Regions from separate parts of the Kitasatospora sp. NPDC054768 genome, predicted to be linked through region 3. Evidence: riboswitches for the same ligand, from Rfam matches in the RefSeq annotation. Region 3 holds a riboswitch; each other region holds the start of a gene.
What was found. A riboswitch is a leader RNA that binds a small molecule or an ion and turns the genes downstream of it on or off. The one in region 3 is predicted to bind cobalamin.
Positions count from the first base shown of each region.

Region 1: another riboswitch for cobalamin. It lies ahead of ACWGKU_RS03600 (cobalamin biosynthesis protein); the one in region 3 lies ahead of ACWGKU_RS00155 (Nickel transporter NicT).
Region 2: another riboswitch for cobalamin. It lies ahead of ACWGKU_RS24560 (ribonucleoside-diphosphate reductase subunit alpha); the one in region 3 lies ahead of ACWGKU_RS00155 (Nickel transporter NicT).

Region 1 is NZ_JBSHBN010000007.1:80,450-83,712, reverse strand. Features, by position in the region: gene ACWGKU_RS03605 (cobyric acid synthase) at 1-1,131, opposite strand, end outside; gene ACWGKU_RS03600 (cobalamin biosynthesis protein) at 1,128-2,120, opposite strand; cobalamin riboswitch at 2,228-2,359, opposite strand; gene ACWGKU_RS03595 (alpha/beta fold hydrolase) at 2,775-3,263, shown strand, end outside.
Region 2 is NZ_JBSHBN010000089.1:4,295-7,557, forward strand. Features, by position in the region: gene ACWGKU_RS24560 (ribonucleoside-diphosphate reductase subunit alpha) at 1-1,298, opposite strand, end outside; cobalamin riboswitch at 1,490-1,615, opposite strand; gene ACWGKU_RS24565 (GH12 family glycosyl hydrolase domain-containing protein) at 1,698-2,930, opposite strand; gene ACWGKU_RS24570 (glycoside hydrolase family 26 protein) at 2,993-3,263, opposite strand, start outside.
Region 3 is NZ_JBSHBN010000001.1:33,498-36,760, forward strand. Features, by position in the region: gene ACWGKU_RS00145 (hypothetical protein) at 1-656, opposite strand, end outside; gene ACWGKU_RS00150 (ArsR/SmtB family transcription factor) at 715-1,098, opposite strand; cobalamin riboswitch at 1,181-1,393, shown strand; gene ACWGKU_RS00155 (Nickel transporter NicT) at 1,425-2,540, shown strand; gene ACWGKU_RS00160 (M24 family metallopeptidase) at 2,921-3,263, shown strand, end outside.

The sequences.
Region 1 (3,263 bases), on a different contig from region 3:
CAGCACCTTCTCGGCGCCGAACCGCACCTGCGTCGGCAGCAGGCCGAGGCCCTCGACGGCCCCCGCCCTCGACTCGACCTCGTCCACGATCGAGCGCGCCAGCATCTGGTAGCCGCCGCAGACCCCGAGGACCGGCAGCCCGGCCGCCGCCCGGGCCCGCAGCGCCGGCTCCAGACCGCGCTCGCGCAGCCAGGCGAGGTCGGCGACGGTGGCCCGGGTGCCGGGCAGCACCACCAGGTCGGCGTCGGCCAGCTCCTCCGGGCGGGTCGCCCAGCGCACCAGCACGCCCGGCTCCTGCGCGAGCGCGTCCATGTCGGTGAAGTTGGACAGCCGCGGGAAGCGCACCACGGCCACCCGCAGCACGTCCGCGCCGTACGGCCCGGGCCCGTCCGCCCGGTCCACCACCGTCGACAGGTCCAGCGAGTCCTCGGCGTCCAGCCAGAGCCCGGGCAGCATCGGCAGCGTGCCCAGCACCGGACGGCCGGTCAGCCCGTGCAGCATCTCCAGCCCGGGCGCGAGCAGCCGCGCGTCACCGCGGAACTTGTTGACGAACCAGCCGGCCACGTGCCGCTGGTCCTCCGCCGACAGCAGCGCCAGCGTCCCGTACATCGCCGCGAAGACCCCGCCGCGGTCGATGTCCCCGACCACCACCACCGGCAGGGCGGCGGCCGTCGCCAGGCCCATGTTGGCGATGTCGCGGTCGCGCAGGTTGATCTCGGCGGGCGAGCCCGCGCCCTCGCAGACCACCACGTCGTAGCGGCCACGCAGGTCCGCCAGGCACTCCAGGGCGCGCTCCAGCAGGACGGGCTTGCGCTCGCGGTAGTCCAGCGCGCCCACCTCCGCCACCGGCCTGCCGAGCAGCACCACCTGGCTGCGGCCGTCCGCGCCCGGCTTGAGCAGCACCGGGTTCATCGCCGCCTCCGGCTCCACCCGGGCGGCCTGCGCCTGCATCGCCTGGGCGCGGCCGATCTCGGCGCCGTCGGCGGTGACGAAGGAATTGAGCGACATGTTCTGCGCCTTGAACGGCGCGACCCGCACGCCCTGGCGGACGAGCCAACGGCAGATCCCGGCCGTCACCACGCTCTTGCCCGCGTCCGAGGTCGTCCCCGCGACCAGCAGCGCCTTGCTCATGCCCGTCCCCTCTTCCTCAGCAGCATCCGCAGCAGGACGTGCCCCGCGACCGTCGTACCCAGCGCCAGTGCGCCCACCCGCCGGGAGAGCGCACAGGCGCGCTCGATGTCGTCCACCGTCACCGGCCGCAGCTCCGCACCCAGTACGGGCCGGTGCTCCACCCTCTCGCCGTACCGCAGCGCCCCGCCCAGCCGTACGCCCACCGCGCCGGCGAACGCCGCCTCGGCCTGGCCCGCGTTCGGGCTCGGGTGCGCGGAGCCGTCGCGCCGCCAGACCCGCCAGGCCGTACGGGGCTCGGGCGCGGCGGCCACCGTCAGCAGCGCCGTCAGCCGGGCGCCCGGCCAGCCCGCCAGGTCGTCCAGCCGGGCCGAGGCCCAGCCGAACCGGGCGTAGCGCGGCGAGCGGTGGCCCACCATCGCGTCCAGGGTGTTCACGGCGCGGAAGGCCAGCAGGCCGGGCGTGCCGGCCAGGGCGCCCCAGGTCAGCGCGTTCACCACGGCGTCGGCGGTGTTCTCGGCCACCGACTCGACCACCGCCCGGGCGATCTGCTGCCCGTCCAGCGCGCTCGGGTCCCGCCCGCACAGGTGCGGCAGCCGCTCCCGGGCGGCCGCGAGGTCGCCCGCGGCCAGCGAGCGGCCGATGGTGCGCGCCTCCCGGGTCAGCGAGGTGCCGCCGAGCACCGTCCAGGTCGCGGCCGCCGCCAGCACCGCCCGGCTCAGCGGACGCCGGCCCACCGTACGGTCCAGGGCGAGCGTGCCCGCCGCGACCGCGCCCACGCACAGCGCCGTGTACCCGGCCCCCGCGCCGCGGTCGTCGCGCCACAGCCGACGCTCCAGCCGGGTCGCGGCGCTGCCGAAGACGGCCACCGGATGGCCCTGGCGGGGGTCGGCGAAGCGGGCGTCGGCGACATGGCCCGCGACGGCGCCGAGCGCGAACGCGGCGGCGCGGGCCAGCGGGCGCGGCGAGGAGGAGGGCCCGAGCGGGGTCATCGGGGGCACGGCGGAAGGCAGCTCGGAGTCCGGTGGGGCGGGGCAGCCTGCATCGCGTGCGTGTCCTCACTCAGGGTCCGCGCCCTGGATCGACGTGACGGGGGCGAGAGTCTCCTGGCTTCCGGGTCGAACGCACCCCCGGAGCCTTCCAGCGGCCGTCGACGGCCGCCGTGGCGATGTTCCGAGCGTGCTCCCCGGTGACAGTGGCGGGACCGCGCCGGAATTCCACCGGCTTCCTCTCCATGCCTCCGTTTGGCCCCAGGATCCCATCACGGGCCCGAACCGGGAGTCAACCGAGGTCACGGAGGGGTTGGTCACACGCGGACGCCGCCGACAGGCCGGGGATCGTCCGGCGCGGGGCCGCTGACACGCCGGGGGATCCCCGGCGCGGCACCGGTCCGCGGCCGGGCCGCTTCGTGCGTTCGGCGGCTGGGGCAGGACCGGGGCCACGCCTGCGGTTCGGTGGCAGGCACCGCGGAAAGCCCCCGCCGCCGCCCTCGCCGCCCTCGCCGCCCGCTTCCGGCACCTCCTCGGCGCCGCCGGGCCGCCGCCCGGGTGACCCGGACGGCCCAGCCCGGTGGCCGGGCGGACGGAGCGCCGGTGAACTGGTGCCCGAACACCGTCCGGTCCGTGAGTAACAGAGCGGGGAGCGAAATGCGTTGGGGAACCGCCGCCGTCGTGGCGGCCGCCGCGGTCGGGGCCGCCGTGCTGGTGATCGGCCGTCGGGCCTCCGAGCGGACGGTCCGTCCGGTGGCCGCCGTCCCGGAGTCCGGGCCGGTCGTGGTCCGCGGCCTCGCCCCCGGCCGCGTCACCTTCACCCGCGGCCCCGAGAGCCTGCGCCCCGGCCGCTGGGCGGTCGAGTGGGCGGACGGCGGGCACGCGGTCGTCGAGGAGGTCCTGCACAGCGACGAGCGGGGCGTCACCCGCCGGCTGCTCCGCGCCGACCGGGGCACGCTCACCCCCGGCACCGAGGTCCGCTTCACCCCCCGGGTCCACCTCGGCGACCCCACCGAGGCACTCGGCCTCCCCTTCACCGACACCACCGCCGACGGCGAGCTCGGCGCCCTTCCCGCCTGGTGGCTCGACGGCAAGCGCGGCACCTGGGTGATCCTGGTGCACGGCCCCGAGGCCGACCGCCAGCAG
Region 2 (3,263 bases), on a different contig from region 3:
CACAGGTTGGAGGAGTGCACCGTGCGGCCCGGCAGCGCGGTCTGGTTGGCGGCGCGGTTGGAGGCGTCCTTGAAGGTCATCCAGCCGTTGCCGGTCTGCGCGAGGGTGCGCATCATGCGGGCGTACAGGGTCTGCGCCGGGATGGTGCGCACGGCCTTGCCGGCCAGCTCGGCCTTGCGGTACGCCTCGTCGAACTCCTCGCCCCACAGGTCGACCAGCTCGGGCACGTCGGCCGGGGAGAACAGCGACCAGTCCTGGTTGGCGTTGACCCGGCGCATGAACTCGTCCGGGATCCAGTGCGCCAGGTTGAGGTTGTGGGTGCGGCGGGCCTCTTCGCCGGTGTTGTCGCGGAGCTCCAGGAACTCCTCGATGTCGGCGTGCCAGGTCTCCAGGTAGACGCAGGCCGCGCCCTTGCGGCGGCCGCCCTGGTTGACGGCGGCGACCGAGGAGTCGAGGGTGCGCAGGAACGGCACGATGCCGTTGGACTTGCCGTTGGTGCCGCGGATCAGGCTGCCGCGCGAGCGGATGCGCGAGTACGACAGGCCGATGCCGCCGGCGTGCTTGGACAGGCGGGCGATCTGCGCGTAGCGGTTGTAGATCGAGTCCAGGTTGTCCAGCGGCGAGTCGAGCAGGTAGCAGCTCGACATCTGCGGGTGGCGGGTGCCGGAGTTGAAGAGCGTCGGCGAGGACGTCAGGTACTCCAGGCGGCTCATCAGGCCGTACAGCTCGGCCACCTCGCGCACGGACTGCTCGCTGTCGCCGACCGCCAGGCCACAGGCGACGCGGAGCAGGAAGTGCTGCGGGGTCTCGATCACCTTGCGGGTGATCGGGTGGCGCAGCAGGTAGCGGGACTGCACCGTGCGCAGGCCGAAGTACTCGAAGCGGTCGTCGCCCTTGGTGTCGACGAGCGCGTCCAGGGCGGCCGCGTGCTTGGTGACGAAGGCGGCGGTGGTGTCGCCGATCAGGCCCTCGGCGTGGCCGACGGCGATCGAGGCGGAGAAGGACACCGAGCCCTGGCTGTTCGCCTCGTCGACGATCTCCAGGGCGAGCAGGCGGGCGGCGAGCTTCGAGTACTGGGGGTCCTCGGCGATCATCGACGCGGCGGCATCCACGGCCAGCCCGCGCAGCTCGGCGAAGTCCGAGCCGGCGTGGCGGCCGCGCAGCGCGGCGGCGGCGACATGGCCGGGGTCGACCTCGGTGAGGTCGGTGCTGCGGTCGGTGAGCAGCCGCAACAGGGCGCCGCCGGGGTCGGAGACCGTCGGGTCGGTGAAGGCGGTGCCGGTGCCCTGGGCGGGCAGGGTGGCTGAGGCGGCGATGGTCAAGGCGCTCTCTCCTGGCGGCGATCGGCGGCGGTGATCGGGGGTACCGGGCCGATCGGGGCAGGGGAGCACGCACGCGGGCGCAAGCGGCGTCCGCGCGACGGTGGCATCCCCGGCCCGCCCGCGAGGCCCGGAAGGAAACTGCTCGTGCTGCCGGCCTCTGCGGGAGGGCCCGTGGCACACCGTCGGCAGGTGTTCGGACTCGCGGGGAGGGCTCGTGGAGCCGCCCGCTCACCGCTGCGGGGCAGTCCCGGATTCGCACCGGGTTCCCCTGCATCGACAGCAGGGACGAGCATACATCTAGTGCCGTGAGTCCGATGCAGCCCCACATGTTGTGTCGCGAAGTACAGTTGTTCGACTGTGTGTGCGATAAACTGCTCAGGCTGGAGGGTGCCATTCCTGGCCTGTGCGGGCCTCGCACGGGCGCATCCGGACCTGGGCGGTCCCGCTCGCGGCGGCGCCCGGATTCTCGACGCAGCGCCCGGTGCCCTGGTTCGCGAGCTGCCCCGTCGGGGTCACCCGCCAGCGCTGATCGGGGCGCGAGGTGCAGTCCGTGAGGACGGGGAAACCGAGGCCCGGATCCTCGACGCAGCGCCCGTTCTGCCCCACCGAGCCGTCGTCCCCCATCGTCCACGCCTGCGCGGGCGAGCCGTCGCAGGTGCCGGCGCCGATCGCGGCCGGATCGCCCGCCACCCGGCTGTCCAGGCAGAGACCGGGCAGGGCCGAGGTGATCGCGCCGCTGGGCTGCCCGGCGGCGGCCTGGAACGAGAACGAGTCGCTGCTGAGCCCGGCGCCCCCGTCCCAGATCTCGAACCCGGCCTGGACGGCGCACAGGTACGAGCCCGCCGGGACGTAGCCGCGCTGGACGGCGTCGCGGGTGAAGGCCCGCAGGTCCAGGTCGGTGACGGAGGTCGCGCTGGTGGCCATCTCGTAGGTGATCAGGGTGTGGCTGCTCTTCTTCGGCGCCTCGTACACCCGGTAGGAGGCGCCGCCGACCTGGAGCTCGCCGGCCTGCCGGCCGAACGGGGTCTTGCCGTTCCCGCGCAGCCAGATCATCAGCTCGGCGCTCTCGGTGAAGGAGCAGCTGGTCCGGCTGTTGCTGTACCAGACGTCGTACGAGGCGTTGTAGACGCCGCTGTCGATCTGCGTGGTCCGCCAGCTGCTGGTGGCGTAGCGCAACTTGTCGACCGCGATGGGTAGCGGGCCGGTGCCGGGCTGGAGCTGGGTGCTGATGTGCGGGTACGCGCCGGGGCCGCGGTCCGGGTCGGTCAGGCTGGCGGGGCCGATGCCGCTGCGGGTCACCCGGAAGCCGCTTCCGCCGTCGGTGCCGCTGATGCAGAGGCCCCCGGTGGCGTTCCACTCGTTCGGGTTGATCAGGTAGCGGCCGGAGTCGACGGCCTGGGCGGGGTAGCGGTTCTCCCCGGTGGAGCAGATCTCGCCGGCGGTGGCGGCCGGCAGCGGGGCGACCGCGGGGGCGGTCTGGTCGGGCTGCCTGCGGTCCCGCGGGAGCAGCACGGCGCACAGGATCAGCGCGATCACGATGGTCGGCGCGAGCCACCACCACGAGCGCCGGGTCGCGCGCCCGGTTCCGGGTACGGCGGGGGTGGTCATGGGGTTCTCGCCTCCCTGCTGCGGTGTTGTCGGCCGGTACGAGGGCCGGCTCGGCGGCGCGCTCACCCGGCGGGGGTGGAGCTCGACCGGGGCCGGGTCGCGGGGGAGGTCGGCTTCTTGACGGGGGGCTTCGTGGTGGAGCCGGCCGTCGGGCTCGGAGTGGTCGGGGGATCGGTCGTCGGGGCGGGCGCGGGGGCCGGCGGCGCGGCGGTCAGGGCCGGCTGGGAGCGGATGGTCCAGGGCGTGTTGTAGCGGGGCGCGGAGACCCCGGCCGCGAACGCCTCGGACGCGGCGCCGGACGCGGCGACCCTCCAGTCGACCTCCTTGCGCGAC
Region 3 (3,263 bases):
CGGCGGCCGAACAAGGAGTGCTCGCTCCAGGTGGAGCTGACGACGACGAGCCGTCGGCCGCCGGTGGCACCGAGCGCGGCGCGGTAGCCGTCGCGGGAGCGCCGGCTGCCGAGCATCCGGTCGAAGCAGGGGTCGCCGACAACCCGGGCGACGTCCAGCGCCTCGGGGCAGGAGTCCCGCAGCCGGTCCAGCTGCTCGGGGTGGGAGAGGCCGAGGACGTCCACGAACACCCTTCCGCGGTGCGTGAGTTCGTTGCGGGACAGACCGGCGGCGGTGACCGTGTCGCCGGTGGACTCGGTGACCAGCCGGTTGTAGCCGACGCCGTGCGGGAGGACGACGAGGCGGGCGTCCAGCCGGTGCATGGAGGAGTGGACGGCGCAGGCGACGGCCAGGTCGAAGCGGCGGCTGACGGCGTCCTCCCAGTCCAGCACGGTGAAGCCGGGCAGGCCGTGCAGGTACTCGTCCAGGGCGCGGTCGGCGAAGGCGGAGCCGGGGTTGACGGTGAAGTACCGCTCGATGCCGTCCGGGTTCAGCAGGGTCAGGACGTCCAGGACCCGGGTGGCCGAGGTGAGGGTGCGGGCGACCGCCAGCACGCGGGCCCTGACCGGTCGGGTGTTCCACCGGTCGGCGGGCCAGGCGTGGGGGCGGGACGGCACGTCATGATCGTACTCATCCGTTCCGGCCGCGGCGCGGTTCCGGGGCCGGGCCAGTGGGTCAGCCCGTGGCCGCGGTGGGCTCGTGGTGTTCGCCGGCGGCGCACTCGTCGAGGAGGGGGCGCATGGCCTCGTCCACGAGCTGGTAGCGCACCACGCGTCCGTCCCGGTCGCCGGTGACCACGCCGGCCGTGCGGAGCAGCCGCAGGGCCTGGGAGACGGCGGGGTCGCGCATGCCGGTGGCGACCGCGAGGTCGGTGACGGCGAGCGGCCCGGCCCGGTGGAGGGCGAGCAGCAGGGCGAGCCGGCCGGGGTCGGCGAGCAGGGAGAACCGCTCGGCCCAGGACCGGACGTGGGCCGGGTCGCCGATCGCGGCGATGGCCTCGCAGACCCGGTGCCCGTCGATGGTGCGGTGGCCCGCGCGGTCGGCCGGTACGAGATGCATGCGGACATTCTCGCAGGCGGCGGTCTGTGATCCTGGACACCTGCGCAGGTGCGCAACCTTGCACGGGTCGGGGCGTGGCCCCTACGGTGTTCCCCGCCGTGGTGCTCGGGAAGACCGGTGACGGACCCTCAGGGGTCCCAGCCCGGAGCGGCCCTCGCCACTGTGATCGGGTCGTTCCTCCGTCCGCGGAGGAACGTCGTCCGTACCCACGGAGCCACTGGGCGCCTCGCGCGCTTGGGAAGGCGGGTACGGGCGTCCCGTCAGCCAGGAGACCGGCCACGGCATCTCACGAGGTTTTCCACGAGGTGCTGGAGCGTGATCCGCAGATGACCCTGCCCGAAACCGTTGCCGCCGGGGCCGAACCGGCCCCCTCCGCGCTGCCCAGCTTCCAGTGGCGGCGCGAGGACACCGTCCGTACCGCCGGGCTGATGGCGGTGATCGTGGCCATGCACGTGGTGGCCTTCGGCACGCTGATCTTCCTGGTCGCACCCGAGAAGTACGCGGTCGGTACCCAGGTCTTCGGGGTGGGCCTGGGTATCACCGCGTACACCCTCGGGATGCGGCACGCCTTCGACGCCGACCACATCGCGGTGATCGACAACACCACCCGCAAGCTGATGGCGGACGGCAAGCGGCCGGTCTCGGTGGGCTTCTGGTTCGCCCTCGGGCACTCCTCGATGGTGGTGGTGATGGCCGCCCTGGTGGCGGGCGGCGCGCAGCTGGCGAACACCCTGATGGACGACGAGTCGACCACCCACAAGTGGCTCGGCGTGATCGGGACGACCACTTCCGGCGTGTTCCTCTACCTGATCGGCGCGCTCAACCTGGCGGCGCTGCTCGGCATCCTCAGGGTGTTCCGCTCGATGCGGGCCGGGAAGTTCGACGAGAAGGAGCTGGAGGCGCACCTCGACTCGCGCGGCTTCATGGCCCGGGTGCTGAACCGGGCGACCCGTTCGATCACCCGGCCCGGGCAGATGTTCCCGGTGGGCATGGTGCTGGGCCTGGGCTTCGACACCGCGACCGAGGTCACCCTGATGGTGATGGCCGGCTCGGGTGCCGCCTCCGGGCTGCCCTGGTACGCGATCGTCTGCCTGCCGCTGCTGTTCGCGGCCGGGATGAGCCTGTTCGACACCCTGGACGGGACGTTCATGAACTTCGCGTACCAGTGGGCCTTCGCCAACCCGGTGCGGAAGGTGTACTACAACCTGACCATCACCGGTCTGTCGATCGCGGTGGCCTTCATCATCGGCACCATCGAGCTGGTCGGGGTGCTGCACGAGAAGCTCGATCTGACCGACCCGGTCACCGGGTTCATCGCCGACATCTCGCTGGACAACGTCGGCTACGCCATCGCCGGGCTGTTCGTGGTCGTCTGGGCGATCGCGATCGGGTACTGGAAGCTCGCCGGGGTCGAGAAGCGCTGGACGCCCGAGGGCTCCTGAGCCACCCGGCCGCGAGCAGCGGCCTGCCCGCGCACGCCGGAACGGCGCTTCCCCGCGGTGGGGAGGCGCCGTTCGCGTTCCGGGGGCCGGGTGCGCCCCGGGTCGGCGCTCCTCGCGGAAGGCGACGTGCCGGCCGGCGACCGGGTCGTACTCGCACAGGACCGGCAGTGACAGATCCGTGACGGAACGTAGCGGACGGCGGGGGTTCGAGGGACCGCCGGGGGGTGCGGGGCTCCTCGGCGGCACGCTGCGTGGGGGGCGGGGTGCGGGCCCGAGGGGGACGGTGCCGCGGTCGCACAGGGGGGCGTGCAAGGGGTATTGGGGGTTCTGCCGGGGGTGCTCGGCGGGCGCTTCGGGCCGGGGGTTCGTAGGCTCGACGCATGGCGGATGCGTACGCGGGGCGGCGGGAGCGGGTGAGGGAGCACTGCAGTGCGGCCGGGGCCGATGCGGCGCTGATCACCCGTGCGGCGAACGTGCGGTACCTGACGGGCTGCGCGCCCTGCGGGGCGAGCCTGCTGCTGACCAGGGAGCGGGCGCTGCTCGCGCTGCCGGACGACCTGCCGCCGGACGACTCCGGGGAGCACCTGATCGCCCCTGACGTCACCCGGCTGCCGGTGGCGGCCGGGTCGGACTCCGCGCTGGCCGTCGCGGCCGTCGCCGCGCGGTCCGGGGTGTCGGGACTGGCGGTGGAGGAGCACGACCTGACCGTCACCCGGCACCGGG